3 regions of the Priestia sp. FW507-14D1A genome follow, and region 2 is predicted to be linked to each of the others. Evidence: riboswitches for the same ligand, from Rfam matches in the RefSeq annotation. Region 2 holds a riboswitch; each other region holds the start of a gene.
What was found. Region 2 has a riboswitch for S-adenosylmethionine ahead of AC3WJG_RS17180 (methionine ABC transporter ATP-binding protein). Riboswitches for the same ligand answer to the same signal wherever they lie in the genome.
Positions count from the first base shown of each region.

Region 1 (10,273 bases), on a different contig from region 2:
AGTAGGATTATTCGGATAGTTTAAAAACATGAGCTTTGCCTGTTCTTTAGCACGTTCACTTATCTCTTCGTATACGGGTAAAAAATGATTTTCAGCCGTGAGCGGCATCACTTCCATCTTTGCCTTTGCAAGCTCTACTCCAGACCAGTAATCAGGATATCCAGGATCGGGAACCAGCACCGTATCTCCAGGGTTTAATAAGCACTGCGGGATTTCTACAAGTCCACCTTTCCCGCCAAACAAAATAGCTACTTCTTTTTCAGGATCCACATCAACGCCATATTCTCGTTTATAAAAAGTCGCAACGGCCTCTTTTAAAAACTGGTGCCCCCGAAATGGAGAATATTTATGATGCATAGGATTAGCACTTGCTTTTTGCAGTGTTTCTACAATATGTGAAGGAGTAGGCTGATCGGGATTTCCCTGCCCTAAGTTAATAACGTCGTGCCCTTGGGCCATTACTTTTCCTACCTTGCCTACAAGTGATGCAAAAAATTGTTTTGGTAAACTTTTTAATAGTTCCGATTGCTCAAATTGTTTCATCATCGCACACCTTCTCAAAAAATTCTTGAAATTCTAGTCACAAATAATATATTGTAATACTCAACTTGTAAAGTCATTTTTTTCAACTACTAAAAAAAGGACGGATGATAAAGTGAGTGTAAAAATTACGTGTTTACAGCTTGATATTGCGTTTGGAAACCCAACTAAAAACCGAAAATATATCGAACAAAAAATGACGGAAGCCCTGAAAGAAAACCCTGATATCCTTGTGCTTCCTGAGCTATGGGATACAGCTTATGATTTGACTCGGCTAGACGAAATTGCAGATGATGAAGGGCAGCAAGCCAAGCAATTAATCTCTCAGTTTGCTAAAACAAACGAAGTAAATATTGTGGCAGGTTCGATTGCGAAAAAAACAGAGCAAGGTGTCACGAATACGATGTATATTTTTGACCGAAAAGGTCGTGAAGTATCACAATACAGTAAACTGCACTTATTTAAATTAATGGATGAACACCTGTATTTAGAAGCAGGAACAGCAAAAAATCTTTTTACACTTGAACAGTCACTGTGCGCAGGAGTTATTTGTTACGATATTCGTTTTCCAGAATGGATACGGGTTCATACTAGCAGCGGAGCAGAAGTCTTGTTTGTTGTCGCTCAGTGGCCGGCTCCAAGACTTGCCCACTGGAAAGCCCTGCTCATTAGCCGTGCAATCGAAAATCAATGCTATGTAATCGCGTGTAATCGTGTAGGCCAAGATCCTAATAACACATTTGCCGGACATTCCTTAGTCATCGATCCGTGGGGAGAAATAATCGCTGAAGCTGGCGATAGCGAAGAACTTTTAAGTGCTGACGTTAACCTGGAACTTGTAAAAGAAATTCGTAAACAAATTCCTGTCTTTACAGATCGCCGTACAGAATTTTATTAATTATGTATTGACAGCCGTTTTTTTGCATGATACGATTTTCACCAGATATCATAAAATATTCAAACAAATCAAAATTGAATAAGTAATCGTACTCTTATCAAGAGTTGGCTGAGGGATTTGGCCCTGTGAAGCCCAGCAACCGACCGTCATTCCATCCTAAGATGGATCACACCCGTAAAACATGTTTTACAAAGGCACGGTGCTAATTCCAACAGAAAGTAATTTTTTCTGGCAGATAAGAGGTTTGAACACTACAATCAAGCCTCTTTCCAACGAAAGAGGCTTTTATATTTTCTAAAATTATAAAAGCCTCCATATATTCTTAAACCTATTAACTTAGTAAACGAATCAGTTTAATAAACTATGGAGGGATTCCGATGTCAACAACAAAAACAGAGAAGTATCAGCCTTTAACAGAAATTTCAGCAATCAAACTTGTGAAAAAGCTAGGTCTTTTTGATGCTACAGAAGCACTGACTGCCCGTGAAATTGGTGACGGTAACTTAAATCTCGTCTTTCACATCATAAATGATCAAACGAATAAATCCATTATCGTCAAACAAGCACTTCCCTATGCAAAAGTTGTAGGCGAAAGCTGGCCTCTATCCTTGAACCGTGCCACAATTGAAAGCAATGCGCTCAAGCAATTCGGTGCATTTACGCCAGAACTTGTTCCCGCTGTTTATTACCACGATGAAACGCTTGCTGTTACGGTCATGGAAGATCTGTCTCATTTAACGATTTCTCGTGCCGGACTTATTCAAGGTGAAAGTTATCCTCTGCTCTCACAGCATATCGGTTCTTTTTTAGGACATATTGCGTTCAAAACGTCTGATTTCGCCTTAAAGCCTCAGGATAAAAAAGAAGAAGTTGTTAAGTACAGCAACCCCGACTTATGCAATATTACGGAAGATTTAGTTTTTACAGATCCTTTTTTTGATATTGATACAAATGAATTTGAAAAAGCGCTGCGTCCTGATGTAGAAGAATTGTGGAATGATAGTGATGTAAAGCTACAAGCAGCAAAATTAAAATATAAATTTTTAACAAATGCGCAAACGCTAATCCACGGTGATTTACATACAGGCAGCATCTTTGCTAGCAGTCAAGAAACGAAAGTGATTGATCCAGAGTTTGCTTTCTACGGTCCGTTTGGATTCGATTTAGGGCAATTTGTTGCGAATTTATTTTTAAATGCTCTTTCTCGAGAAACAAATCGCGAACCGTTATTTGCACACATTACGAACACATGGAACGTATTCAAAGATACCTTTACTGCGCTTTGGCATTCTGAAAGCACTGAACCTTTCGCTAAAGATGAGCGCTTATTACATGAAATTTTAACGCAAACGTGGCAAGATGCTGTTGGATATGCAGGATGTGAAATCATTCGACGTACGATTGGCTTAGCTCACGTGGCAGACTTAGACGAAATTTCTTCAGAGGAAAGAAAAATTAACGCTAAACGTACTGCGTTAAAAATTGGACGCTATTTGCTTCTGCACCAACAAGACGTTTCACCAAATGAATTTGAACATTTACTTCGATAACGAATAATGTACACAATGAAAGGATCGGTATCAGCATGACAAATACACTATCACTTCCGCGCTCAGTGGAATGGAATGAATCATATATTACTTTATTAGATCAGCAGCAGCTTCCTGGCAAAGTTGAATATATTAAGCTGCAAACCATTAAAGACGTATGGGATGCTATCACTACCTTGAAAGTACGCGGAGCCCCTGCAATTGGCATTACGGCGGCTTTTGGTCTTGCTCTTTCTGTGCTTAGCTATGACACAGATTCAGTCAAGGAATTTAACAAAAAGCTAGCTCTTGATCAACAGTATTTAGCTAGTTCACGCCCTACTGCCGTCAATTTATTTTGGGCATTGGAGCGCGTAGCGAAAAGCGCTGAATCCGCTTCGTCCGTTAATGAAGCTAAAACAAAAGTTGTTCATGAAGCTATTCAAATTCAAGTAGAAGATGAAGAAACGTGCTACCGAATTGGAGATTATGCTCTTTCTTTATTTAAAAAGAAAGATAAAATCATGACAATATGTAATGCTGGTTCAATTGCTACAGCTTATTATGGAACAGCCTTAGCACCTTTTCACTTGTCTAAGCAGCGCGATATTCCGCTTGAAGTATTTGCCTGTGAAACAAGACCCGTTCTTCAAGGTTCTCGCTTAACAGCATGGGAACTTCAGCAGTCGGGAGTGGACGTTACGCTGATTACGGATAATATGGCCGCTCATACCATTAAAACAAAAGGAATTAATGGGATTATTGTAGGTGCTGACCGCATTGCAGCAAATGGCGATACGGCTAACAAAATTGGAACATATGGACTTGCTCTTTTAGCGAAAGCATTCGGTATTCCATTTTACGTAGCAGCGCCGCAGTCCACATTTGATTTATCTATTCAAGACGGCAGCAGCATTCCTATTGAAGAACGTTCACCTAAAGAAGTCACACACATTGGGGATACGCAAATTGCTCCAGACGGAATCTCTGTGTACAATCCAGCTTTTGATGTGACGCCAAGCGAACTGATTACGGCCATTATTACAGAGCATGGAATTATCCATGCCCCGTCTTTTGAATCCATTCAAAACGTTTTGCTGCAATCTGCTCAATAAAAAAAGCCGCTGCTATGCGGCTTTTTTTATTGAGCACTGATTTCCACCTGCATTTGTAACACAATTGTAACAGTACTCTCTTCCTTTTCTACATATATTATAGGGGATTTCTTTTGAATAAGGGGGAGAGTAAATATGAGTTCAGAGCAAAAAACGGATAAAAACAAAGCGCTGAATCGTAAGCAGCAATATCAGCTATTCGATTTATCCAAAGATGAAGAACTAAATTCCCTCCCTTCTCCTCAGCAAATTGACGGTGTTTTTGTGCAAGGAGAAGGCTGGAAATTAGACGGTGAATAGTTATTTTAACTCCAGAGCACCTTTTGCTACATTTCTTTCAAGCATTAATAGCTTCTCTTTTATATGAGTTTGCGAGCCTGCATAACCTGTTAAAGCTCCATTTTTGCCAATCACACGATGACAAGGCAAAATAATAGGCAGTGGATTTCGACGATTCGCTTGTCCCACAGCTCTTACGGCTTTAGAGCGATTAACAGACTCCGCTACCTCACTGTAAGACCACGTTTGTCCATAAGGTATATGTTCAAGCGTTAACCACACTTCTTTTTGGAAGTCTGTTCCTTTTATATCCAAAGGCAAATCAAATGTTAGCGTGCGCCCTTCAGCATAATCCTGCAGCTGTCGCTTCGCTTCTTTCACATGGTGATAATCCTCGTCATGGACAAGTTTTTTAAGCTGCTCATTATGATCATCGCTATCAAACCAAATATGTTGAACCCCTTTTTCCGAGGCTACAATATAAATTTTCAAATCAGAAAATAAATTCATTTCTCCATAGTACATACTTGCTTATCCTTTCTATTTAGGCTGGAAGAATAACATGAAAAGCTGTGCCTTCTCCTATTTTGCTTTCCACTTCAATGCGCCCTTTATGTTCTTCGATAATTTTATATGAGACCATCAAACCGAGTCCCGTTCCTTTTTCTTTTGTCGTATAAAATGGTTCTCCTAAGCGCTTGATGCGCTCTTCGGGCATTCCGTCTCCTTGATCTCGAATGGAGACCGTCACGTAGTGCGGCTCTGTAGAGGAGACATCAACAAAAATTTTTCCTCCGTTTGACGTGACTTCAATTGCATTTTTAATGACATTTATTAGTACTTGCTTAATTTGGTTCGGCTCGCAGTATACCATTGGCAGCTGAGGGGACACACTTAGTTCAAACTGAATATTTTCTAAAAGCGCCTGAGCATTTAATAAATCGATCGTTTCTTTCACAACCGCATCTAGATTTTTCTTTTCAAACTTTACTGCCTGTGGCTTAGCGAGTACTAGAAACTCTGTAATAATGGTTTCAATTCTTTTTAATTCGGATTTAATAATATCAAAATAAAGAGAATGATCTTCTTGAATGCTGCTTTCTAACAGCTGCACAAATCCTTTTAAAGCTGTCATTGGGTTGCGGATTTCATGCGCAATCCCAGCTGCTAACTGTCCGACTACTTGAAGCGTATCCGATTTTCGAATCTGCTCCTGCATTTGATTTCGTTCCGTTACGTCTCGTAAAAGCGTCATATATAGACCTGGCAAGATATCTTTTTTCGTGGAAAATTCGATATTTTTAACTTTTTCGTTCCCCGTAACGTACGTAATCTCTCCTTCAGCTTCCCCTTTTTGCTCAATCGTTTCTTTATGCTCAATGACCGCATCTAAATTCGCTGAAGAAATAAAATCCTCCATGGAGTGCGCACAAATCTCCTCTTTGCTGAGTTCTAGAATATCACAAAGAGAAGAATTTACATCAATAATATTTCGCTTGCCGTCCCATAAAACTAACCCATCGATCGAACCATTAAAAATCTGTCTGAATTTCTCTTCGTTATTTCGAAGCTCCTGTTCGATTTTTGTACGTTCACTGATGTTTCGAAAAATCGTTAAATGGTCTCCTTCTATAATGCCTTTTTTCCCTGTGAATTCCAACTGCTTGATTTCTCCATTTGGCATGTAAAAAGGAAGCTGATTACGAATTTCTCCTTTTGTTTGAAACGTTTGGAGCACCTTTAACGCACTAAAGCTTTTTGTATCGATAAACGTATACAAATTGCTTCCAATTAATTTGTTTAACGGCAGCTCAAATGTACGCGAAGAAGCAAGATTAGCGTTCAAGATTTCACCATCATCTCTCCAAATCAAGATCGCTTCAATCGCATTTTCAAAAATAGCCCTGAAATTTTTTTCGCTTCTCAACAGTTGCTGCTCCATCAGCCGTTTTTCCGTCACGTCTCTCATAATGGACATATAGTATTGACTGTATATATTAGCCGTTGTGGTAAATTCAAAAAAAGTAACGTCTCCATTTTCGAGCCTGATCGGTAGCTCGCCGCTTGTCTTTCCTTCTTGATGCAGAGTTCTCCATAATTTTTTCACCTTATAATGATAAGTAGGTTCTACAAGCTCTTCTAATGTTTTGGTTAGAAGCTGTGCTCTTGTATAATTTAATCGTTCGCAAAATGAAGGGTTCGCGTCGATAAGCTGACCCGTTCGATCAAAAATGACAATTCCGTCTACCGCTTCATTAAATACATCCATAAACATATGATGACTAATAAACCGTTCATTTTCCATCATTTTGTGCTGCGTAATATCCCGAAATGTACACACAATAATGCCCGACATGTGACTATGTTTGTGTGAAGTAAATTCAACATGCTTCATCATGCCGCTTCGAAGCGTCATCGCGCCTTCATATTTGAAATAGCTTTCTTCTAAAAGTGCTGGATAATATGCTTCAATCATGTCATACGGAAAATACATCAGAAAATCTTTCATTTGATACGTTAATAGCTCATCCTTTGTTTTTTCAAACAGCCCGCAGGCTGATTCATTTGCATTTATAACTTGAAAATACTCATCAAATACGACAATGGCATCTAATACGTCATTAAAAATAGCTCGTAGCTGCTGTAATTCATCTTGCTGCTTTTGCGCAGCTTCAGATGTTAATTCTCTATGTGGTGACATGCTCATTGCTCCTTTCTTTTGCACTTCCCATTTCCCCACCTTTTATCTATAGACTTAATATTCTACAAGATTTGCTTTTTACCTTTTTAAAATTAGGCACGTTTATTCAAAATGCGACATTTCTTCACATTATCCCGCTATTTAGAAATGGAGCATGAATAAAAGAGGCTGAGACATAACAAAATGAATCCAATCTAAAGACGAACAAATGAGATGCATGAGCTAGCTGAACCGCTTGTGACACCGCAGTTGGTTTCCGTGCAAGACTTCGCTTTCCGCAGGAGTCTTTGCCTTGTCCTCCAATCCACTGCTAGAAGGAATGAAACAGCTAAAACCTATGCTCAACATAACAAAGAAAACGAACCGTGAATCAAACATGTTGATTCACGGTTCGTTTTTCACTTCGCCTAAAATACGTTTGTCCCAGCCTCATCGATCATTCACTACAATATAAGTGGCCTGAATAGGTCCATGCACGCCAACGACTAAATTCATTTCAATATCGGCTGAATTGCTCGGTCCCGTAATAAAGTTAATGCAAGAAGCAATCGTTTCTCCTCGCTCTACTTTTTCATGAATCATTTCAGCGGCTTGTGTCATGCGAGGAACAATTGAGCTTTGAGGAATGATTGCAATATAAGTGGCGGGCAGCAAACTGACCGATCGTCCTTTTTCAGCGCTGCTGAACAAAACAACTGTGCCGGATTCCGCTAGCGTCAAATCACTGAAGGTAATGCCAACATTTGCTTGTTCAGCTAGTGTAATATTCTCATCGCCTTTTGCAGAATTCCATACATGAAGGCTACTGCTTGTTTCCCATTTCTCCATCAGCAGATTCAATCCATATTCGGAAAATCTAGGATCATCCCACGTGCTCACAAGACCATTTCCATAGTTCGCTACGGCTTCCTCAAGGACAGCTGGCAAGTGTTGTGATGATGTTTCTACATAGCGAGTATGAATACGTTCGCAATGGTTTTCAAGCTCTTTCTTTAATTGATCCGGCGAATAGCTGCGGTAGACCTCATGCTGAGGAGCGTGCTTCCATTGTGGCTTTACTACGCCGCTTGTTCGCCTGTTTCGCTTAAGATTAGCAGCAACATTGTCTAAAAAACTGTCTCTATTTTGAATGCTTCCGTTCATCATCATCACTCCTTTTATCAAACCAATCTCGTAAGCGCTCTTTTGTAGGTGCGGGAAACTCTCTGCTTTCCGTCCACGCTTTTAATGGACCAGGTCCTTTGGAAATACTGCTTCCTGACATAAAAGGCGTAAGAGCTGCCGGTGCTACTTTAGCGCCCACTGTATATAGAGAAGAAGAAGCTGCTCCCAAGCCAAATGCTTTCATCGCCAGCTTTTCCGAAATAGGTGCTTTTCCTTCTTTTTCGACAATTCGCTGACGATGCTTGTGTAATAGCTCATGCAGCGGAATTTTGACCGGACAGGCATCTGTACAGGCTGCGCATAGCGTTGATGCATAGGGAAGCTCTTTGTAGTCTTCATAGCCTCCAAGCAAAGGAGATAATACAGCTCCAATCGGACCTGAATAAATAGATCCATATGAATGCCCTCCAATATGGCGATACACGGGACATACATTCACACATGCCGCACAGCGAATACACTGTAAAACAGATTGAAACTCAGTTCCTAAAATCGCAGATCGCCCGTTATCTACAATCACTAGGTGAAATTCTTCCGGTCCGTCTACTTCCCCTGGAAGTCTAGGCCCTGTAAGCGCTGTTACGTAACTTGTGAGCCGCTGACCTACTGCACTTCTAGTTAACAGGCTTACCAACACTTCAAACTCTTCAAACGTTGGCACAATTCTTTCCATTCCCATAACTGTAATTTGCGTTTTAGGAAGGGCAGTTGTTAACCTTGCATTTCCTTCATTGGTTACAAGTGAAATAGATCCAGATTCTGCAATCGCAAAATTACATCCCGTGATGCCAATATCTGCTGATAAAAATTCTTTTCTCAGCATTTCCCGGGCATGAAGAGCTAGTTCTTCAGGTTTTTCTGTTTTTTTATACGAAAGCTTTTCCTGAAATACATCTCTAATTTGTTCTTTATTTTTATGAAGTGCAGGAGCTACGATATGAGAAGGCGGATCGTGATCATCTACTTGCAGGATATATTCTCCTAAGTCCGTTTCAATAACTTCACAGCCTAGTTCTTCTAAAGCAGCGTTCATATGAATTTCTTCTGTAACCATTGACTTGGATTTAACCACTTTCTTTGCCTGCTTTTGCTTCGCTACATTTTTTATGTACTCATTCGCTTCTTCAGCTGTTTGAGCGAAAAAAACGTGGCCTCCGCGTTTAGCTACATTATCTGTCAGCTGTTCTAAATAGTAATCTAAGTTTTCAAGCGTATGCTGACGAATTTCTTCACCAAGCGCTCGCCATTCTTCCCAGTTTCCTAACTCTTCTGCCGCATCTAATCTACGGCTTCTTAAGCGCTCTTGAGCACCTGAAACCGCAAAGCGCATAAACGCATTATTGACTCCATCATCAACACGTTTTTTAAACTGGTCGTTTCCTATTTTCATAGACATTCGGTATTCTCCCTTCTTTACATTCTGCTATTTAATACTTCAGCGATATGCATCACTTTTACAGGCTGTCCTTTTCGTTCAATTCTTCCTCCAATATTCATAAGACAGCCGCAGTCGGCTCCAATTAAGTACTCTGCGTTTGTCTTAGCTATACAGCCCACTTTTTCATCGACCATTTGTTCAGAGATTTGCCCCATTTTAACCGAAAACGTCCCGCCGAATCCGCAGCAGTTATGACTGTTTTCAAGGTTTTCCATTTCAAGCCCCTTTACATTGTTTAATAGTGTAAAAGGTTCTTTTTTTACGTTTAGCAAACGCGTCATATGACAAGAAGAATGATAAGTGGCTTTACCATTTAAGCTGGCGCCTACATCTTCCACTTTTAAAACGTTTACAATAAAATCCGTTAGCTCATACGTTTTATCAGCAAGCTTCACGGCAGATTCATGCCATGCAGCATCACTTTCAAAAAGATGGGGATACTCTTTGAACATTGTCACACACGAGCCAGACGGAGATACAACGTACTCTGCATGCTGAAACGCTTTTATCATGTTTTTCATCGCTTCTTTTGATTCTTTTACATAACCGCTGTTATATGCAGGCTGTCCGCAGCAAACTTGACTCTTTGGAAAATCCACTTCGCATCCT
Region 1 is NZ_JBYSWQ010000002.1:384,996-395,268, forward strand. Features, by position in the region: gene AC3WJG_RS10420 (pyridoxal phosphate-dependent aminotransferase) at 1-543, opposite strand, end outside; gene AC3WJG_RS10425 (carbon-nitrogen family hydrolase) at 656-1,438, shown strand; SAM riboswitch class I at 1,530-1,680, shown strand; gene mtnK (S-methyl-5-thioribose kinase) at 1,816-2,988, shown strand; gene mtnA (S-methyl-5-thioribose-1-phosphate isomerase) at 3,024-4,082, shown strand; gene AC3WJG_RS10440 (hypothetical protein) at 4,218-4,382, shown strand; gene AC3WJG_RS10445 (methylated-DNA--[protein]-cysteine S-methyltransferase) at 4,383-4,886, opposite strand; gene AC3WJG_RS10450 (PAS domain S-box protein) at 4,906-7,086, opposite strand; gene AC3WJG_RS10455 (LutC/YkgG family protein) at 7,492-8,205, opposite strand; gene AC3WJG_RS10460 (LutB/LldF family L-lactate oxidation iron-sulfur protein) at 8,183-9,622, opposite strand; gene AC3WJG_RS10465 ((Fe-S)-binding protein) at 9,640-10,273, opposite strand, start outside.
Region 1: linked by a shared signal. The riboswitch ahead of mtnK (S-methyl-5-thioribose kinase) and the one ahead of AC3WJG_RS17180 (methionine ABC transporter ATP-binding protein) in region 2 are both predicted to bind S-adenosylmethionine.

Region 2 (10,273 bases):
CCGTATTTTTGAAGGAACAAATGAAATTAATCGTCTCTTAGTACCAGGCACGTATTTACGCAAAGCGCTAAAAGGAGAGCTTCCGCTGCTTCAAAAAGCACAAACGCTTCAAGAAGAATTGATGATGCTTATGCCGCAGGAAGTAGGCAATGAGCCGTTAGATCAAGAAAAAATGCTTGTGCAAAATGGGAAGAAAATTGCGCTCTTGCTTTTAGGTCTAGCTGCACAGAAATACGGTAAAGAATTAGAGAAAGAACAAGAAATTCTCGTTAATATTTCCGATATGATTAGTAACGTATATGCAATGGAATCCACTGTTTTACGTACTGAAAAAGCGATTTCCAAAACAGGTGCAGATCAAAACAGCTTGAAGGTAAAATATACACAAGTATTTTGCCAAGAAGCATTTAATCGAATTGAAGCAGATGCAAAAGAAACGTTAATTGGCGTTGAACAAGGTGATACGCTTAGAGTCATGCTTTCGTCTCTTCGCAAGTTAACGCGCTATACACCAATCAATGTGATTAGCGTAAAGCGCGAGATTGCAAAAACGCTTCTAGAAGTAGAGAAGTTCACAGTTTAAGGGAAAAAGGAGCTCGTTTTACGAGCTCCTTTTTGTTTAAGAAGCCTCTATCTAGGTAAATGATAAAGGATGTGTTAAAATACGAAAAAAGCTTAAAATAAAGGGTGGTTGACGAAATGTCATTATTTTTTTATTCATATCCAAAGTGTGGCACGTGCCGAAAAGCCAAGAAGTGGCTGGATGATAACGGAGTAGCGTATGAAGAAATTCATATTGTAGAAAGCCCGCCAACAAAAGAGCAGCTGCAATCTTATTATCAGAACAGCGGCTTAGAATTAAAAAAATTCTTTAATACAAGCGGTAAAAAATATCGCGAATTAGGGCTTAAAGATAAAGTAAGCAGTGCGAGTGAAGACGAACTGCTGTCTATTCTTGCGTCAGATGGCATGTTAATTAAGCGTCCGCTGCTAACAGATGGACAAAAAGTAACGCTTGGCTTCAAAGAAGAGCAGTTTGAGGACGTGTGGAAGTAAGTTTTCAAATAGAAAATTTTTACCTTTTACGTTACACTGTTAATAGGAAGTTATTTTAGGTTGTAGAAAGTGTTCTCCACGTTGAAGGCGCTTTTTATATAAACAAATTACGATACATATTTTGGAGGGATTAAGATGAGTACACCAAAAGATTTGCGTTATTCTGAAGAGCATGAATGGGTAAAAACAGAAGGAGACGTTGTCCGCGTAGGTATTACGCATTTCGCTCAAGCTGAGCTTGGCGACATCGTATTCGTTGAACTGCCAGAAGTAGGAGCAACAGTAGAAGCTGACGAGCCGTTTGGCAGCGTTGAATCAGTAAAAACAGTTTCTGAGCTTTACGCACCAATTAGCGGTGAAGTTGTAGCAGTAAACGATAACTTAAGCGATAGCCCTGAACTTGTTAATGAATCTCCATACGAAGAAGCATGGATGATTACAATCAAACCGTCTGATGCTTCTCAAGTAGACAAGCTAATGACAGCAGAGCAATACGAAGAAATGACAAACGAAGGATAATACTCCTCCATAAATTGTCTTTATGAAAAGTTTTTGACTGGACACTCTATTAGTAAACAAACTAAAGGAGTGTCTTTTTATGTTTGAAAAACAAAAAATGGACGTTACAGATCGCGTTACAGCTAAATTTCATGACGGCGGCATGAAATTATATGTTGATAAGCAGCCAATTGGTGAAGTTAGTTACGGAACAAGCGGCAATGAATACCGCTTTGAAGAAGGGTATTCGCAAGAAAATAATAAATTCTACCAATATACAGATGTACAAAAGCAAGGTGAAACGCAAAAATATACAGACTGCGACGAAGAAGCAGGATGGTGCTAAACAGTGGCAACTGCCGCTGTTTTTCTTGTTTTATGGAAACAATATGGCTTAAGATGCCTTTTAAAACAGTTCTTTCTTGCAAATTTCTTTTAAAAAACAGGTGAACTGTGATACATTAACGAATATTGTATAGCATAAAGAAATGATGTTACTATACAACTGACGATTATGGGTGATGAAAATGGGGCTAATTGAAATTGAAAAAGTAATTATTGTCGAAGGAAAATCAGATAAAAAACGTATCCAAGATATCATTCGAGAACCAATTGAAATTATCTGTACAAACGGTACGATTAGTTTATCAAAGCTGGATGAAATTATTGACTTTACGTTTAACAAAGAGGTATACATACTCGTTGACTCTGATGATTCAGGGAATAAGCTAAGAAAACAATTTAAACGAGAGCTTCCGGAAGCAGAGCATCTATATATTGATAAAATGTACCGAGAGGTTGCTGCCGCCCCTAGACATCACATAGCAACAGTATTACTGAGTGCCAATATCGATGTTAATGCAGAATTTTTAACATAAAAGGAATGAGCAACATGCAAGAATGGAGCGAAAAACAGCTTGACGATCAGTTAAAAGAAGGACAAAGAGCGTTTATCTTTTTCCATACACCTTTTTGCGGGACATGTCAGCTGGCAAAAAAAATGTTAACCGTAGCAGAAGCAATGCTGCCTGGTGTGACCATCGGAATGAGCAATTTAAATTATATGCCTTCAAAAGCAGAAGTATTTTCAATTGAAAGTGTACCTTGTTTGATTGAAGTGAAAAATGGCGAAATGGTAAAAAAACTCTATGCGTTTCATTCCATCGAGCACGTACTTGAAGAGTTTCGATAATCAAACGTTTGTTTAAAATGAAGAAATGGAACGAGAGCAAACCGTTGGGGCTGTTGAAATCTTGGGATATTATCCCAAGAACAAAATCTGTTGACAGCCTATCTGACACATGCTAAAATCACACTCATGAATGTTCATAAATGAATGAATATTTCCCAAAAACAAAATAATTGTTGCGAACTCTTATCAAGAGAGGTGGAGGGACTGAGCCCTGTGAAACCCGGCAACCGTCAGACTAACTGAAATGGTGCCAATTCCTGCAAAGCTATGCGCTTTGAAAGATGAGAGAAAGGATTAAATATCGAGCCTTTCTGTCATGCGCAGAGAGGCTTTTTTAATGGGGAAAATTGTTTTACGGCTTTTTCATCCTATAGGGCAACCTAACATAATTAAGTTTTTACTAAAGAAGGTGAAGAAATATGATTACATTAACAGACGTTACAAAAATTTATCAGGCTAAAAGCGGTCAAGTAACAGCTGTTGATAATGTGAATCTAACCGTTAACCAAGGTGAAATTTACGGAATTATTGGTTATAGCGGAGCAGGTAAAAGTTCTTTAATTCGCTTGCTAAACGGGTTAGAAACACCAACGACAGGAACGGTCGAAGTAGCAGGTAATGATATTGGAAAAATTAAAGGCGGAAAACTCAGAAAAGCTAGACAAGAAATTAGTATGGTGTTTCAGCACTTTAATATCTTGTGGTCGCGTACGGTGCGAGAAAATATTGCCTTTCCGTTAGAAATAGCAGGGATCTCAAAAGAAAAAAGAATGAAACGAGTAGACGAGCTTATCAAGCTAGTCGGGCTTGAAGGGCGTGAAAATGCTTATCCATCACAGCTTAGCGGTGGTCAAAAGCAGCGTGTTGGTATTGCTAGAGCGCTAGCCAATAACCCAAAAGTATTGCTGTGTGATGAAGCAACATCAGCGCTTGATCCTCAAACGACAGATTCTATTTTAGATCTGTTAGTAGATATTAATGAGAAGCTAGGGTTAACCATTGTACTCATTACTCATGAAATGCACGTTATTCGTAAAATTTGTCATCGGGTAGCTGTTATGGAAAATGGGGCAGTGGTAGAAGAAGGGCAAGTGTTAGAAGTATTCAGAAAACCTAAGCAGCCGATTACAAAGCGATTTGTTCAACAGATTTCTGAACCAGAAGAAACGTTTGAAACAATTGAACAAGTACAGGAGTTATATCCAAGCGGGCAAATTATTCAGCTGACGTTTGTTGGCGGAAAAGCAGAGCAACCGCTCATTACAACGATTTTAAAACAGTTTGATGTAACGATTAATATTTTGCAAGGAAAGATTTCTCATACACAAACAGGTTCATACGGAACGTTGTTCGTTCATTTAGACGGAGAATTAACAGAAGTTGAAAAAGTCATTGCATACATTCATGAGCAGCAGGTAGAAGTGGAGGTAATGACAAATGCTTGAGAAACTATTTCCAAACGTTATTTTAGATGATTTTATTCAAGCGACAAATGAAACACTATATATGACGGCTATTTCAGTTATAGCCACGTTTGTTCTAGGTATTTTATTGGGCTTGCTTTTATTTTTAACGTCCAAAGGACAGCTTTGGCAAAACAAACCTTTATATGCCATTGTGTCAGCAGTTGTAAATATCTTTCGTTCCATTCCATTCATTATTTTAATTGTTTTACTGATTCCATTTACCAAAGCATTGGTAGGAAGTATTTTAGGCGCTAATGCAGCGTTACCTGCTTTAATTGTTGGAGCAGCACCATTTTATGCGCGTCTTGTAGAAATTGGTCTGCGCGAAATTGATAAAGGTGTTATTGAAGCTGCTAAATCAATGGGAGCAACAACAAGCACTATTATCTTTAAAGTGCTGTTACCTGAATCGCTGCCAGCTTTAATTTCTGGTTTGACGGTAACGACGATTGCGTTAGTCGGTTATACGGCAATGGCGGGTGTGATTGGAGCTGGAGGTCTCGGGAATCTTGCATATTTAGAAGGATTCCAGCGCAGTCATAATGATGTAACGCTAGCTGCTACGATCTTAATTTTGATTATTGTATTTATTATCCAACTTATTGGAGATGCGATTACTGCAAAAATTGATAAAAGATAACGGGAGGATTATTTATTATGAAAAAATGGCTTTCGGCTTTAGCATTAACATCTGCGCTAGTAGTAGGATTAGCTGCATGTGGATCTAACAATGGATCAAAAGATGAAAAGAAAATTGTTGTGGGTGCATCTAATACGCCCCATGCTGAAATTTTAGAACAAGCAAAACCGATTTTAGAAAAACAAGGAATCGACTTGGAAATTAAAAAATTCCAAGATTACATCTTACCGAACACAGCTCTTGCAAACAATGAAATTGATGCAAACTACTTCCAGCACGTTCCTTATATGAATTCAGTGCTAAAAGATCACAAGGGTGAAAAAGGGTATGATTTTGTAAGTGCCGGTGCCATTCACATTGAACCAATCGGTATCTACTCTAAAAAATATAAAAGCTTAAAAGATCTTCCGAAAAACGGCACAGTTATTATGCGTGATGCAGTAGCAGAGCAAGGACGTATTTTATCAATTTTTGAAAAAGCTGGCGTAATCAAATTAAAACCAGGCGTAAAGAAAACAGATGCACAAATTAAAGATATCGTAGAAAACCCGAAGAATTTAAAATTTAAAGCCGATGTTGAAGGCGGATTGCTACCTCAGATGTACAAAAACAATGAAGGTGACGCTGTTGTTATCAATGCTAACTATGCTATCGATGCTGGCTTAGATCCAGTAAAAGATCCAATCGCAGTGGAAAGCAAAGAAAATAACCCTTATGCAAACATCATTACGGTTCACAAAGGCGACGAAAATAAAGATACAGTGAAAGCTTTAGTGAAAGTTCTTCACTCTAAAGAAATTCAAGACTACATTAAAGAAAAATACAAAGGCGGAGTACTGCCGGTAAATAAATAATAGAAGAAAAGCGCTTGCCCACTCTGGGCAAGTGCTTTTTTGTATGCGGGAAAACGAATAACTCTTATTTTTCTCACGCATACTAACCGTGAAAACTTTACTGATGATGGGAGCTGACGTTATGCAGCAAGAAGCACGTCATTCAACTGAGCAAGCACTTCATGATTATAAAATGGGTGTTGGGAAATTTAGCGAAAAATTGCCGGAAGTAACAAAAACGTTTAATGCGTTTACTGAAGCATGTTTTGGAGAAGGTTCTCTTTCTAAAAAAGAAAAGCAGTTAATCGCGCTAGGAATCAGCGTAGTAGCTCAAGACGAGTACTGTATGATTTATCATACAAAAGGCTGCATCGATCAAGGCGCAACTGAGCAAGAAATTTTAGAAGCATGCGGAGTGTCAGCAGCATTTGGCGGAGGCGCAGCGATGAGTCAGTCCGTTACGCTTGTCCAAGAGTGTATTTCAGAACTGACTAGTCACACGCACTAAGTAAATAAAGTGAGTAAAAAAGCTTGTCTTAGAAGGCTCTATGGAGTCTTTTAAGGCAACTTTTTTATGAGTGGATTTAGTCTTGAAAAACGTACATAATGGTTTAAAACCTTTTGGGTCAAAAGGTTGCTATAAGTTTTCATTTGTTATAAGATTGTAATGAGAATAAAATGAGAATAATTAAAAAGATATAGGTATATCGTTTTTTACTATATACGTCTATAACTGGAGGTTTTAATATGGCAGGGTCAACTTTAACAATTAAAGATCTTCATGTTGCAATTGAAGGTAAAGAAATTTTAAAAGGTGTTAATTTAGAAGTTAAGGGCGGCGAAATCCATGCAATCATGGGACCAAACGGTACTGGTAAATCAACATTATCTTCAGCAATCATGGGACATCCTAAATACGAGGTTACACAAGGAAGCATCACGCTAGACGGCGAAGATGTACTTGAGATGGAAGTAGATGAGCGCGCTCGTGCAGGTCTATTCCTAGCTATGCAATATCCAAGTGAAATCAGCGGGGTAACAAATGCAGACTTCTTACGTTCAGCAATTAATGCTCGTCGTGAAGAAGGAGAAGAAATTTCACTAATGAAATTCATCCGTCAATTAGACAAAAACATGGATTTCTTAGAAATGGATCAAGATATGGCTCAGCGTTACCTAAACGAAGGTTTCTCTGGCGGTGAGAAGAAACGTAATGAAATTCTTCAATTAATGATGCTTCAACCAGGAATTGCAATTTTAGATGAAATCGACTCTGGTTTAGATATCGATGCGTTAAAAGTTGTATCAAAAGGTATTAATGAACTGCGCGGCAGCGAGTTTGGTTGCTTAATGATTACTCACTACCAACGTTTACTAAACTACATTACACCAGATAAAGTTCACGTTATGATGCAAGGTCGCGTTGTAAAATCAGGCGGACCAGAATTAGCACAGCGTCTAGAGGCAGAAGGTTATGACTGGATCAAACAAGAATTAGGTATTGAAGACGAAACTGTAGAGCAAGAAGCTTAAGAGTTAGGAGGATCTCTATGACTATTGATACGAAATTACCATTTGATCAAGAGTACATCAGCAGCTTTTCAAAAGAAGCTAATGAACCAAGTTGGCTGCTAGATCTTCGCTTACAAGCTCTTGCGAAAGCAGAAGATCTTGCACTTCCAAAGCCAGATAAAACAAACATTTCGAAATGGAACTTTACTGCATTTGACAAGCACACTTCACAGGCAAGCACAATCTCATCTGTAGACGAGCTTCCAGAAGTGGTTAAAGCATTGATTGATACAGAAGCTGTTAAAAATCTATATGTTCAGCGTGACCAAACAGCTGCATATTCAACATTAACAGAAGAGCTAAAGTCTCAAGGCGTTATCTTCACAGATATTCAAACAGCTGCTAAAGAGCATAGCGACCTTGTTGAGAAGTACTTCATGAAAGACGGAGTTAAAGTAGATGAGCACCGTTTAACTGCATTAAACGCAGCGTTATTAAACGGCGGTGTATTCGTGTACGTTCCTAAAAATGTAGAAGTACAAGAGCCGCTTCAAGCTGTATTTGTCCGTGAAGATGAAGAAGCTGCTTTATTCAACCATGTGATTGTTGTAGCTGAAGACAACAGCTCAGTAACATATGTAGAAAACTACATTGCTACTGCTGAAGAGTCAAACGGTGTTGTCAATATCGTGACGGAAGTATTTGCTAACAGCAATGCAAAAGTAACATTTGGGGCTGTTGACTACTTAGCTAAAGGTACAACTACTTATGTAAACCGCCGCGGCGTAGCGGGCAAAGACGGTCGCATTGAGTGGGCTTTAGGCTTAATGAGTGAAGGAAATACAGTTTCAGAAAATACAACGTATCTAATGGGCGATGGTTCATATGGAGATACAAAAACGGTAACAGTTGGACGTGGAGAGCAGTCTCAAAACTTAACAACAAGTATCGTACATTTTGGAAAACATTCTGAAGGCTACATTTTAAAACACGGCGTTATGAAAGAAAGCGCGTCTTCAATTTTTAACGGTATCGGTAAAATTGAACACGGTGCGTCTAAATCAAACGCTGAGCAAGAATCTCGTGTGTTAATGTTAAGTGAAAAAGCACGTGGAGACGCAAACCCAATTCTTCTAATTGATGAAGACGATGTAACAGCAGGACACGCTGCATCTGTTGGACGCGTAGATCCAATTCAGCTTTACTACTTAATGAGCCGCGGTATTCCGCAAACAGAAGCAGAACGTCTAGTTATCCACGGATTCTTAGCACCAGTTGTAAACGAGTTGCCAATCGAAACGGTTAAAAAGCAATTAACAGATTTAATTGAAAGGAAAGTTCGATAATGAATATCTCTGATATTCGTAAACAATTTCCTATTTTAGACCAAGAGGTAAATGGCAGCCCACTCGTTTATTTAGACAGTGCAGCAACTTCACAAAAGCCGCTTGCTGTAATTGAAGCAATTGAGAAGTATTATAAAGAATATAACTCAAACGTACATCGAGGTGTTCACACGCTTGGTACAAGAGCAACAGACGGATACGAAGGCGCTCGTGAAAAGGTTCGTAAGTTTATTAATGCAAAATCAACGGAAGAGATTATCTTTACGCGCGGTACAACGACAGCTCTTAATACAGTAGCTGCAAGCTATGGCCGTGCTAATCTCAAACCTGGTGATGAAATTGTGATTACTTATATGGAGCATCACAGCAACATCATTCCTTGGCAGCAAGTTGCCAAGGAAACAGGTGCAACGTTAAAATATATTTCATTAACAGAAGATCATGCACTTTCACTAGAAGAGGTAAAAAGCACGATTACATCCAACACCAAAATTGTATCGATTATGCAAGTATCTAACGTATTGGGCACGATTAACCCAGTAAAAGAGATTGCAGAAATTGCACATGCTAACGGTGCAGTAATGGTTGTGGATGGTGCGCAAAGTACGCCTCATATGAAGGTGGATGTACAAGATTTAGACTGTGATTTCTTTGCTTTCTCTGGACATAAAATGGGCGGACCGACTGGAATCGGCGCTCTTTATGGAAAGAAAGAGCTTCTTGAAAAAATGGAACCAATCGAGTTTGGCGGCGAAATGATTGACTTCGTAAACCTATACGAATCAACGTGGAAAGAGCTTCCTTGGAAATTTGAAGGAGGTACGCCAATCATTGCAGGTGCAATTGGTTTAGGTGCAGCGATTGATTTCTTAGAAGAAGTTGGTTTAGATAACATTCAAGCACATGAGCACAAGTTAGCGCAGTATGCACTGGATCGCTTATCGCAAGTAGATGGAATTACGATTTACGGACCGAAAGAGCGAGCGGGTGTTGTGACGTTTAATATTGAAGATGTGCATCCGCACGACGTTGCAACAGTAGTAGACGCTGATGGAATTGCGATTCGTGCAGGTCATCACTGTGCGCAGCCGCTGATGAAATATTTAAACGTATCTTCTACTGCACGTGCAAGCTTCTATTTGTATAACACGGAAGAAGAAGTAGATAAATTGGTGTCATCATTAATAAAAACGAAGGAGTATTTTACAAATGGCTTTTAATAATTTAGATACTCTCTATCGTCAAGTAATTATGGACCATTATAAAAATCCGCGTAATCGTGGAACGTTGAATGAAGATACTGTGAACATTCATATGAATAACCCGACGTGTGGAGACCGCATTGAACTTTCTTTAAAAGTAGAGGACGGCAAAGTGGTGGATGCAAAGTTCGAAGGTGAAGGATGTTCAATTTCAATGTCATCAGCTTCAATGATGACACAAGCAATTAAAGGTCAAGAAGTAGACAAAGCGTTTAAAATGGCCCATATCTTCTCTGACATGATGCAAGGTAAAGAGTATGATGATAGTATAGATTTAGGAGATATTGAAGCACTTCAAGGTGTAGCAAAATTTCCTGCGCGTATTAAATGTGCAACACTAGCGTGGAAAGCGATGGAAAAAGGTCTTAACGAACAAAAATAAGACCTTCATTCATTCCCAATCCTATCAAGTAGGGGGTAATAAAAGATGGCTAAAAAAATGCCAGAAATCGGCGATTATAAATATGG
Region 2 is NZ_JBYSWQ010000004.1:300,834-311,106, forward strand. Features, by position in the region: gene AC3WJG_RS17150 (acyl-CoA dehydrogenase FadE) at 1-583, shown strand, start outside; gene AC3WJG_RS17155 (arsenate reductase family protein) at 700-1,056, shown strand; gene gcvH (glycine cleavage system protein GcvH) at 1,192-1,575, shown strand; gene AC3WJG_RS17165 (YusG family protein) at 1,655-1,900, shown strand; gene AC3WJG_RS17170 (toprim domain-containing protein) at 2,082-2,432, shown strand; gene AC3WJG_RS17175 (thioredoxin family protein) at 2,447-2,746, shown strand; SAM riboswitch class I at 2,927-3,034, shown strand; gene AC3WJG_RS17180 (methionine ABC transporter ATP-binding protein) at 3,166-4,191, shown strand; gene AC3WJG_RS17185 (methionine ABC transporter permease) at 4,184-4,852, shown strand; gene AC3WJG_RS17190 (MetQ/NlpA family ABC transporter substrate-binding protein) at 4,870-5,706, shown strand; gene AC3WJG_RS17195 (carboxymuconolactone decarboxylase family protein) at 5,828-6,193, shown strand; gene sufC (Fe-S cluster assembly ATPase SufC) at 6,433-7,218, shown strand; gene sufD (Fe-S cluster assembly protein SufD) at 7,236-8,543, shown strand; gene AC3WJG_RS17210 (cysteine desulfurase) at 8,543-9,763, shown strand; gene sufU (Fe-S cluster assembly sulfur transfer protein SufU) at 9,753-10,187, shown strand; gene sufB (Fe-S cluster assembly protein SufB) at 10,233-10,273, shown strand, end outside.

Region 3 (10,273 bases), on a different contig from region 2:
TACCTGGTAAATAAAAGAATTTATATGAAGTGAACACTGATATTTTACGGGTGCTTATTTCTAAAATTGGTTTGATATAGACATAAATAGGGTGATTATCATGTGGAAATTAGTTGTTTCCTATCTTCCAGAATGGCCAGTTTTTATACAAGCAGTTCTGGTTTTTTTCATCCCGTATATAATCTACAAATTATTAAGCGGGATTCGTAATTCAGAGGAAGAGTGATGAAAGTGAAAAAATGGAAATCAGCAGTAAAAAAAATAGGAAACCATGCGAACGAGAAGGAAAACAAACAAGAATTTACACCTCAAAATTCATCTAATCCTGTTACGGATCATTTATCTTTAACTCTAAAAGCAGTTAAAAATGAAATTGGTCATAACTCCGACGTTCATTTTCGAGAGTTTATTATAGGACGCACCGGCATTCAGGCAGCTATTATTTTTGTAGAGGGGCTATCAGATAAAGATCTTATTGAAAAACATATTTTGTCATCATTGATGGCTGATTTTTCAAAAGAATATCAACAGGATCAGCTTTACGTAAAGGGAAGCCTTTCAAAACAGTTTATTAAAAGCCAAGTATTATCAATTAGTGAAGTAGAAGAGGTACATCCTATTAAAGAAGTAATATCAAAAGTCTTAACAGGATCTACGGCTCTTTTAATTGACGGGTTATCACTTGCCTTAATTCTTGGTACAAGCAAAATAAAAACAAGGACGATTGAAGAGCCCGTATCAGAAGCATTGGTGAGAGGGCCAAGAATAGGCTTCACTGAATCGTTAAGTGATAATACTTCTTTATTAAGAGGAAGCGGAGACATTGAAAATTTATCGCTGGTGAAATTTCAAGTAGGAAAGCGTTCCAAAAAAGATTTAGTTGTTGCTTACATAAAGGAGGTTGTTAATCCAGAGCTAGTTGAAGAAGTAGAAAAACGAATTAAAAAAATTGACCTCGATAATGTACCGGAGTCAGGATATGTTGAACAACTCATTGAAGATAATTACCTTAGTCCCTTTCCTCAGGTGCAGAATACGGAGCGTCCCGATCGTGTAATTGCTGCTTTGATGGAAGGGAGAGTAGCCATTTTATTAGACGGGACGCCTTTTGCTTTAATCGCCCCTGTTACGTTTAGCATGATGTTACAGTCGCCGGAAGATTATTATGAAAGGTGGATTCCCGGTACATTCATTCGTTTTCTTCGTTATATTGCAGTGGTTCTTTCCCTTTTTACCCCGGCTTTGTATATTGCGTTTATTTCATTTCATCCAGGATTAATTCCGACTAAGTTAGCTATTTCTATTATAGGATCAAGGTCTGGTGTTCCGTTTCCCGCCCTTATCGAAGCCTTATTTATGGAACTATCGATCGAAATTTTGAGAGAAGCCGGACTCCGGTTGCCGAAACCAATTGGTCCAGCAATGGGCATTGTCGGTGGGTTAATCATTGGAGAAGCTGCGGTGCAGGCAGGAATCGTTAGCCCTATTTTGGTGATTGTAGTGGCGTTAACTGCCATTTCATCGTTTTCTATTCCGCAATATAGTGTAGGAATCACATTGCGTATTCTTCGGTTTGTAGCCATGCTTTGTGCTGCCATACTTGGATTATATGGCGTCATCTTATTTTTCCTTTTTATGATGAGCCATTTAGTGAAACTAAAAAGTTTCGGCGTACCTTATATGAGTCCAGCTGTTCCTTATCGTTTAAGTGAATGGAAAGACTTGGTAGTCCGTATGCCTCTGATGATGATGAAACGACGTCCAAAGATGATGCACACCAAAGATCCTCTGCGAAAAGGGTAGCTTATGATGAAAGGAAATGGGCTGTTAGAAATGATAAATTCAAAAGATCGTATTACGACGCCTCAAACAACTATTATTATTACCAACTTTATTCTTGGAACAGGTATTCTTACCTTGCCCCGGGCAGCTGCGGAAAAAGTGAAAACACCAGATGTTTGGCTAACTGTTATTTTAGGGGGGATAATCACCATGATAGCAGGGGTAATCATGGTGAAATTAAGTCAACGCTTCCCTGAAAAAACCTTTTATCAATACAGCCAAGAAATTGTAGGGAAATGGATAGGCAAGTTATTTAGTTTCCTCATGATAGGTTATTTTTTGGCACTTGGTGGGTTTCATGCTCGTTCATTGGCAGAGGTAACTGGATATCTATTGTTGGAAGGAACCCCTAAATGGGCTATAATCATGCCATTTATGTGGGCAAGTCTCTATCTGATAAGAGGGGGAATAAATCCAATTGCCCGTATATTTGAAATTATATTACCTATTACCGTTATTCTTTTTTTACTTGTTGCCTTTATGAGTATCAAAATATTTGAAGTGGATAATCTGCGCCCGGTACTAGGTTCAGGTATTACGCCGGTGCTAAAAGGGATAAGGACAACAGCTCTTGCGTTTACTGGGCCTGAATTCATGCTTTTAATATTGGCATTCATGAAAGAACCAAACAAAGCAGTAAAAGCTGTACTAGTTGGTACTGCGATTCCTTTGCTTCTTTATGTTATTACCGTCGTGATGGTTATCGGAGCGTTCTCAGTGGATGGAGTGGTTACGAGAACGTGGCCTACGCTTGATTTAATAAGAAGTTATGAATTAACTGGGTTAATATTTGAACGCTTTGATTCCTTGTTGCTGGTGGTATGGATTATGCAAATGTTTACTTCTTTTAATGTTAACCATTACGCTGCTTCATTAGGACTGTCTCAGCTTTTTGGAAAAAATATCCATACATTTATGTATGGTGTGCTTCCGGTTATTTATCTCATTTCCATGATCCCTAGAAATATCAATGATGTATTTAAATTAGGAGATATGGTTGGTAATGCTGCCCTGATTTTATTTGGCTTTTTACCCGTACTGCTTCTTATAATTTCAAAAATAAAGGGGAGAAAGTATGAGACAAGCCTCTAATCACGTACGGTTCTTCTTATCGGTTTTGCTTTCTGTTTTTTTGCTTTTTCCTCTGGCGGGCTGCTGGAGCAGTCATGAAATTGAAGAACGAAGTTTAGGAGTAGGTATGGCTCTTGATAAAGCTAACAAGTCCATGACTGAAAAAGAATTTGATGAACAAGAAGAGTATCCCAAAAGGAACTTGATTACGTCAACCTACCAGCTGATCACCCCGCAAGTGGCAAGTTCAACAACTGTCCAAGGAGGACCTCAGCAGAAGGCTTACGTGAATATGGCTGAAACGGGAGATTCTATTCATCAAATGACTCGTGAATTATCATTGAGAAGAGAGACTTCGATTGCCAGCCAACATCTAAAAGTAATTATTATTGGCGAGGCTCTTGCGAGAACGTATAGTTTAGGAAAATTAGTGAATGAGTTTCTTCGTGATAATGAGATTAGACCAAGCTGTCTTGTACTTATTAGTAAAGGGAGAGCTAGGGACGGGCTAGAATCGAAGACAGCAGGAGAAATCCCGGCATTTCGTTTGGCTGGAATGGTGGAAAATGCATATCGAACAACGAGAATTTTACCTCCCACGTCGCTCATTAAATTAGAGAGCAATATTGAATCAGGGACTAGTTTTCTATTGCAAAATGTATTATCGGCAAATGGGGAAATCAAATTTGCTGGTGCTGCCATAATTAAAGGGAAAACAAACAAAATGATCGGTTTTTTGAATGAAGAAGAACTAGATGGTCTGACTTGGATCACAGGAAAAGGGAAAGGCGGGCTAGTGAAAAGCTTTGATAAAAAGACCGGTCAGCTGATTGTATACGAAATAGAATCCATGAAAAGTCATATTGAACCTCATGTTAAAGGAAATAGCATCTCCTTCGATGTGCATATTGAATCCGAGGGGAGGCTATCTGAAAATTGGGTGGTCTCAGGAAATCCTTTAAAAAATCAATTTTTACAGAAGGTGCAAAAAAACTCAGAAAAAAAAGTGGAGCACCTCGTAAAAAACACGGTAGAAAAAATGCAAAAAGAATATAAAGTCGATGTGGCCGGGTTCGGAAATCAATTGAGAATTAAAAGGCCCAGAGTATGGATGAGGGTTAAAGACAATTGGGATCAAACATTTAGTGAAGTTCCAATTAACTATGATGTAAAATTAATGATTAAAGATTATGGAACGTCAGGATCAAAAAAGTGAGCAGCTAAGTACAATTTGGCTTGTTTTGATGTTGGAAATGAAAGAAACTAAAAGGAATAGCCTTAGAGCTTGCTAAAAAATATTCCCCCCAGTAAGGAGCTTGAGGGATAAATGAAGAATAAGAGCTGTCCAGAACCGACAGCTCTTATTTGCTATTCAAAAATATAAGCTAATGCTTGAAGAGCCTGTTCTGGCGTTTCGACTACAACTTGGGCTTTGTTTGACAGTTCTTTAAGCGGGTGGTGCAGTTTTTCAGGGCGAACCAAAATTAGCGGTTTATCTAATGCGATGGCTGTCGCCGCATCCATTGCGCTGTTCCACTGTTTGTATTTTTCGCCAAATAAAGCAATAACCACATCAGATTTTTTAAGGAGCACCTGCGTGCGTAAATTATTAATTTGGGAAGCAGCTTCATCTTTTAAGACAGCGTTAGGCTGTTTTCCTAAAATTTCTTCTCCAATGTTGTCGGAGCGGTCATGGTCTGTCATGGGACCGACAAAGGTAAGGGGAAGGTTTAATTGTTCTGCTTGGTTTTTAATTTCGTCTCGCCAGTTATCGTGAATTTGCCCGGCAAGGTATACGGTTAAGTTCATTATGTAGAAGTCCTCCTCTAACTAAGATTTGTTTTATTTTATCAAATGTAAGCGGATAATACGAATGATTTGAATGGGCTACTTTTCCAAAAATAAGGTTATAGTAGACAAATAGTTAAAAAAGAGAAACAATAGAAGGCGTATTGCTAATTAAAGAAAGGATGTACATGATGACAGAAACAGTGCTACAAGTAGATCATGTCAATAAAGTAATTGGGAAGAAAACCATTTTGCATGATGTATCCTTATCGGTTGAGCGCGGTGAGATTTTCGGGTTGCTTGGTCCGAACGGTTCTGGAAAGACAACGCTAATTCGTACCGTAGTAGGACTCATTAAAGAAACAAAAGGGACAATTACCGTCAATGGGTTTCCTTTAAAGGAACAGTTTACATCAGCTATGAAATCAATTGGAGCGATTATTGAAAACCCTGAGTTTTATGATTATCTGACGGGCTATCAAAATTTAAAACACTTTGCGAATATGCATGAAGGGATCACAGCAGAACGCTTGGATGAAGTGATTGCGCTAGTAAAGCTTGAAAACAGCATCCATGCAAAAGTGAAGACGTATTCTCTTGGGATGAGACAGCGTTTAGGAGTAGCTCAAGCTATTTTACATAAGCCTGCATTGCTTTTACTAGACGAGCCAACCAATGGTCTAGACCCAGCGGGAATGAGAGAGTTTCGTACATATTTACAAACACTTTGCAGGGAAGAAGGAATTTCAATCTTAATCGCGAGCCACTTATTAAAAGAAGTAGAAGCATTATGTGATCGCGTTGGCATCATTCAAGACGGTGAGTTAAAAGCCGTTCAAGATCTATCTCCAAATCGTCAAGATCAAGGAATGTACGTAGAATTTGAAGTGTCTGATGCGCAAAAAGCAGCGGATCTTTTATCACAACAATTTGAAGTAACGGTGAGATCACATAGTATCGACGTGGCGATTGTAAAAGAGCAAATTCCAGCTGTGAATAAAAAATTAGTGGACAGCGATATTTTAGTCTACCAAATTACCCCTGTGTATGAGACGCTTGAAGATTCGTTTATGTCCGTTACGGAAGGAGAGCACCATGCTTAAGCTAATTCAAAATGAACACATGAAATGGTTTCACAAAAGAAGTACAAAAATCACGTTTATTACAATCGGCATTTTAACTCTTTGTATGGCTCTTTTAATGAAGAAAGTAGCAAACAGTGCAGGAACAGAAGACAATATTTTGAACTTCCTGTCATTTAGTTCAGGTATGCTGATTCTCGTTCAATTTTTCGCGCTTGCTGTTGGAGGGTCAATGGTTGCAAAAGAGTTTGAAGCAGGTACCATTAAACTTCTTTTAATTCGCCCTGCTAGACGTTCAACGATTTTAGCATCCAAGTACCTAACTCTCGTTTTAATTAGCTTATATTATTTACTGAGCTATTTGCTTTTTTCATTTGTATGGGGAGCATTGTTCTTTGGCTTTACCAGTCTAGAAGGAGATGCACAGCTGCTTAAAAACATTACGCTTACGTATGACAGTGCGTATATGGAAACGTTTATGATGATGACGTTCGCATTCATGCTGTCGTCTTTATTTAGAAACAGCGCGCTTGCTTCCAGTCTAGCTATTGTCGTAAGTATCGGCGCGAAAGCTGTAACAGGACTGGTATCAGAGCTAGGTTTATGGTGGGGGAAATTTTTATTATTTGCCAACACGAACTTTGTGCAGTATATGGACGGAATGAAGCCGCTGTTTGACGGCATGACGATTCCATTTTCCATTTTCATCTTAGTTGCCCATTTTGTCTTCTTTATGGGCGTAGCTTGGGCAGCGTTTTTAAAACGAGACGTAGCTAATTGATGTGAGAATTTTCGCACTATATATTTTTCTAAAATAGCATTTGACAATTAAATAAAAAGAGATTACAGTAGTGAAAGACTATTTTTAAAACAACTATAAACTTCTTATCAAGAGAGACGGAGGGACTGGCCCTATGATGTCTCGGCAACTGGCTGTACGCAGTGCGGTGCCAAATCCAGCAGACGATGTTTCGTTTGGAAGATGAGAAGGGTAATCTTATGATACAAATAAGAGACCTCTTCTTATCAATAAGAAGAGGTCTTTTTTTATTACGTAAACAAGAGGTGTTAAGAATGGAACAACAAAAAGGAAACGGCTGGGCGCTGTTACCGCTGGGCGTCTTTTTAGTCCTGTTTGTCGGATCAGGAATTATAACGGGAGATTTTTATAAGCTTCCTGTATTAGTAGCCATTATTATTGCAGCCATTGTGGCCCTGGCTATGAATCGTAAAGATTCACTTAATGTAAAAGTGGAGCGTTTTGCTAAAGGAGCAGGGCATCCTGATATCATTATTATGGTGCTTATTTTTATTTTAGCAGGTGCTTTTTCTGAAGTTGCTAAAGGTATGGGAGCTGTTGATTCAACGGTAAACTTAGCTCTCTCTGTGCTTCCGCAAAGCTTAGTGGTAGTCGGAATCTTTGTTATTGGCGCATTCATTTCAATTTCGATGGGAACGTCAATGGGAACAATCGCTGCGCTAGGACCTATTGCTGTAGGAATCAGTGAGCAAGCGCATGTATCCATTACATTAGCAATTGCTGCCGTTGTTGGTGGTGCAATGTTTGGAGATAATTTATCCGTAATCTCTGATACGACCATTGCAGCAGTTCGTACGCAAAAAACAAATATGTCAGATAAATTAAAAGTAAACTTTTTTATTGTCCTTCCTGCAGCGATTGTTACGGTAATTTTATTGCTTGTAATGACGCTAGGCAATACGTCATCAGTAGAAATTAAAGATTTTAGCTGGTTTAAAATCTTGCCTTATGTCGGCGTACTGGTTGCTGCCATATTTGGTGCAAACGTATTAAGTATTTTAACCGGAGGAATTGTGCTAGCCGGCGTGATTGGATTAGCTGACGGAAGCTACACGCTTTCTTCCCTTGCTAAAACTGTGACAGAAGGTATTGGCGGAATGTCAGAGTTAATTATTTTATCTCTGCTAATCGGCGGAATGGTTGAGCTTATTCGCTATAACGGCGGTATTCAGTTCTTATTGAATTTATTAACACGACGCATTCAAACAAAAAAAGGCGGCGAATTCAGCATCGCTGGACTAGTAAGTTTAACTAATTTAGCGACGGCTAATAACACGATTTCAATTATTACAGCAGGTCCGTTAGCAAAAGAAATCTCTGATAAATATTCAATTGATAATCGTAAATCAGCCAGTCTGCTTGACTTGTTTTCATGCAGCGTTCAAGGGCTTATCCCTTACGGCGCACAAATGCTTCTCGCAGCAGGATTTGCTAAAGTTTCACCGATTGAGATTATTCCATTTACATTCTACCCAATGTTAACAGCGGTTTGCGGGGTCATTGCAATTGTAATTGGATTTCCTCGTTTAAATAAAAATTCAAAGTCATCTAAAGAAGCTGCGTAATATCAAACCCTTAAAAAGAATGTTCTTTTTAAGGGTTTTTTACTGTTTAAAAAAATCAGTCGGCTTTTCATCATCTAACTCCTTCCAAAGCGTCTCGTTCTGTTTAAGTGCATAAGCCGCTCCTCCAATTTCAATCCCGCATAATAAAATGAATAATAAAATACCCATGAAATGACCTCCTTACGTAAATGAATAAAAACACGATGGTAACGGGTTTAGCTTCTTGCTGTTTCACTTTATAATGAGAATAAAGTATGAAACGCGTTTCAGCGCAAGAGAAAAAGGTGAAAACATGACAAATATCCGAGATATCGCAAAAAAAGCTGGTGTATCTGTTTCGACTGTATCCCGGGTGCTAAATCATCATCCGTATGTAAAAGAAGAAAAACGCCGGCTGGTAGAGCAGGTTATTCACGAACTTAATTATGAACAAAACATTAATGCCGTTCACTTATCAAAAGGGAAAACAAATATGATTGCCGTCGTCTTGCCTTTTATTAATCATCCGTATTTTAGTCTGCTTTTAGAAGGAGTGGCATCTCAAGCGTTAGAAAAGCAGTATCAGCTTGTTATTTGTCAGACGAACTATGATGTGAAAAAAGAAGAAGAAGCGCTTCATATGCTAAAAACAAAGCAAGTTGATGGAGTGATTATTTGTTCTAGAGCAAGCAGCTGGAGCACGATTGAATATTATCAGCAGTACGGACCGATAGCCGTGTGCGAAAACGTACAGAATCGTTCTATTCGCTCCGTATACGTTGATCATTATGCAGCTTTTAAACAGGCGCTTATGTATTTAAAAGAAAAAGGATATACGGATATTGGCTACTGTATTGGAAGAATGACGGGTACGAATAGTCAACAGCGGCAACAAGCATACAAAGAATATGTAGAAAGAATAAATCAGCCTTATCATCCGGAATGGGTTTTTCAAGGCTGTTTGAACGTGACAGATGGTGAAAAAGTGGTGGAAAAATTAGTGCAGATGAAAAATCGGCCTCAGGCGCTTTTAGTAACAAACGATCAAGTAGCTATCGGAATAAAAGCTCAGTGTGAACAAGCGGGTATTTCAGTTCCTGGTGAGTTAGCTATCATTGGTTTTGATAATCATCCGCTTTCTTCTTATTTACAAATAACAACGATCGAACTTCCTCTTAAGGAAATGGGAGAAACGCTTTTTACATTAGTTGGAAGTAAGACTCCTCAGAAAATTGAGCTCCCTTTTCGGTTTATTGAGCGTAAAAGCGTATGAATTTTTGATGATGCCATGAGGTGTTTTTACCGGATAAAACGAGCAAAAGCGGACATCATACGAGTAAAGAAAGAAGAAAAGGATGATGATCGTGGAGAAAAAAGAATATCAAGTGGGAGATCAAGTATTTGTTATTTACCGAAATCCTCATACGGCAAACGTTGCGAATATTAATCAAGCTGAAATTGTTGAACATCCCGAAAACAAAGGTGAAAAGGCGCTGTTTTTACATGAGTCTTACCATTTGTTAGCTGAAGATGATGCCGTATATTCAACGTATGAAGAAGCTGAAAAAATGTATAATAAGATATTTGATTATGAACAATATGACTGATGCAAGGCTCTCTTAAACGGAGAGTCTTTTTTGTTTGAAAAATAATTACCAAGGATAGAGTCTTTTTATTTTTCAAACGCTATTAGTATTAGAAAAAAGGAAGTGTGCATGATGATAAAACCTTTTGTACCTCAATTAGTATATATTGAGCCAGGAGCAATGGAGTACCCGCTTGGTGTTCAATTAAAAGAGAAATTTGAGAAGATGGGAATTGAGATTCGTCAAACAACTTCCCATAATCAAGTGCGTAATATACCGGGAAAAAATGATTTGCAAAAATACCGCAATGCCAAGTCAACTTTAGTAGTTGGCGTGCGTAAAACATTGAAATTTGATACATCTAAACCGTCAGCTGAATATGCAATACCATTTGCAACAGGGTGTATGGGGCACTGTCACTATTGTTATTTGCAGACAACAATGGGAAGCAAACCATATATTCGCACGTACGTGAATGTTGAAGAAATATTAGGTCAAGCAGAGCAATATATGCAGGAAAGAGCCCCTCAAATAACGCGA
Region 3 is NZ_JBYSWQ010000005.1:220,857-231,129, forward strand. Features, by position in the region: gene AC3WJG_RS18725 (spore germination protein) at 226-1,803, shown strand; gene AC3WJG_RS18730 (spore germination protein) at 1,807-2,934, shown strand; gene AC3WJG_RS18735 (Ger(x)C family spore germination protein) at 2,918-4,129, shown strand; gene AC3WJG_RS18740 (YtoQ family protein) at 4,282-4,722, opposite strand; gene AC3WJG_RS18745 (ABC transporter ATP-binding protein) at 4,893-5,804, shown strand; gene AC3WJG_RS18750 (ABC transporter permease) at 5,797-6,564, shown strand; SAM riboswitch class I at 6,666-6,772, shown strand; gene AC3WJG_RS18755 (Na+/H+ antiporter NhaC family protein) at 6,858-8,168, shown strand; gene AC3WJG_RS18760 (hypothetical protein) at 8,208-8,336, opposite strand; gene AC3WJG_RS18765 (LacI family DNA-binding transcriptional regulator) at 8,461-9,420, shown strand; gene AC3WJG_RS18770 (transcriptional regulator SplA domain-containing protein) at 9,506-9,754, shown strand; gene splB (spore photoproduct lyase) at 9,866-10,273, shown strand, end outside.
Region 3: linked by a shared signal. The riboswitch ahead of AC3WJG_RS18755 (Na+/H+ antiporter NhaC family protein) and the one ahead of AC3WJG_RS17180 (methionine ABC transporter ATP-binding protein) in region 2 are both predicted to bind S-adenosylmethionine.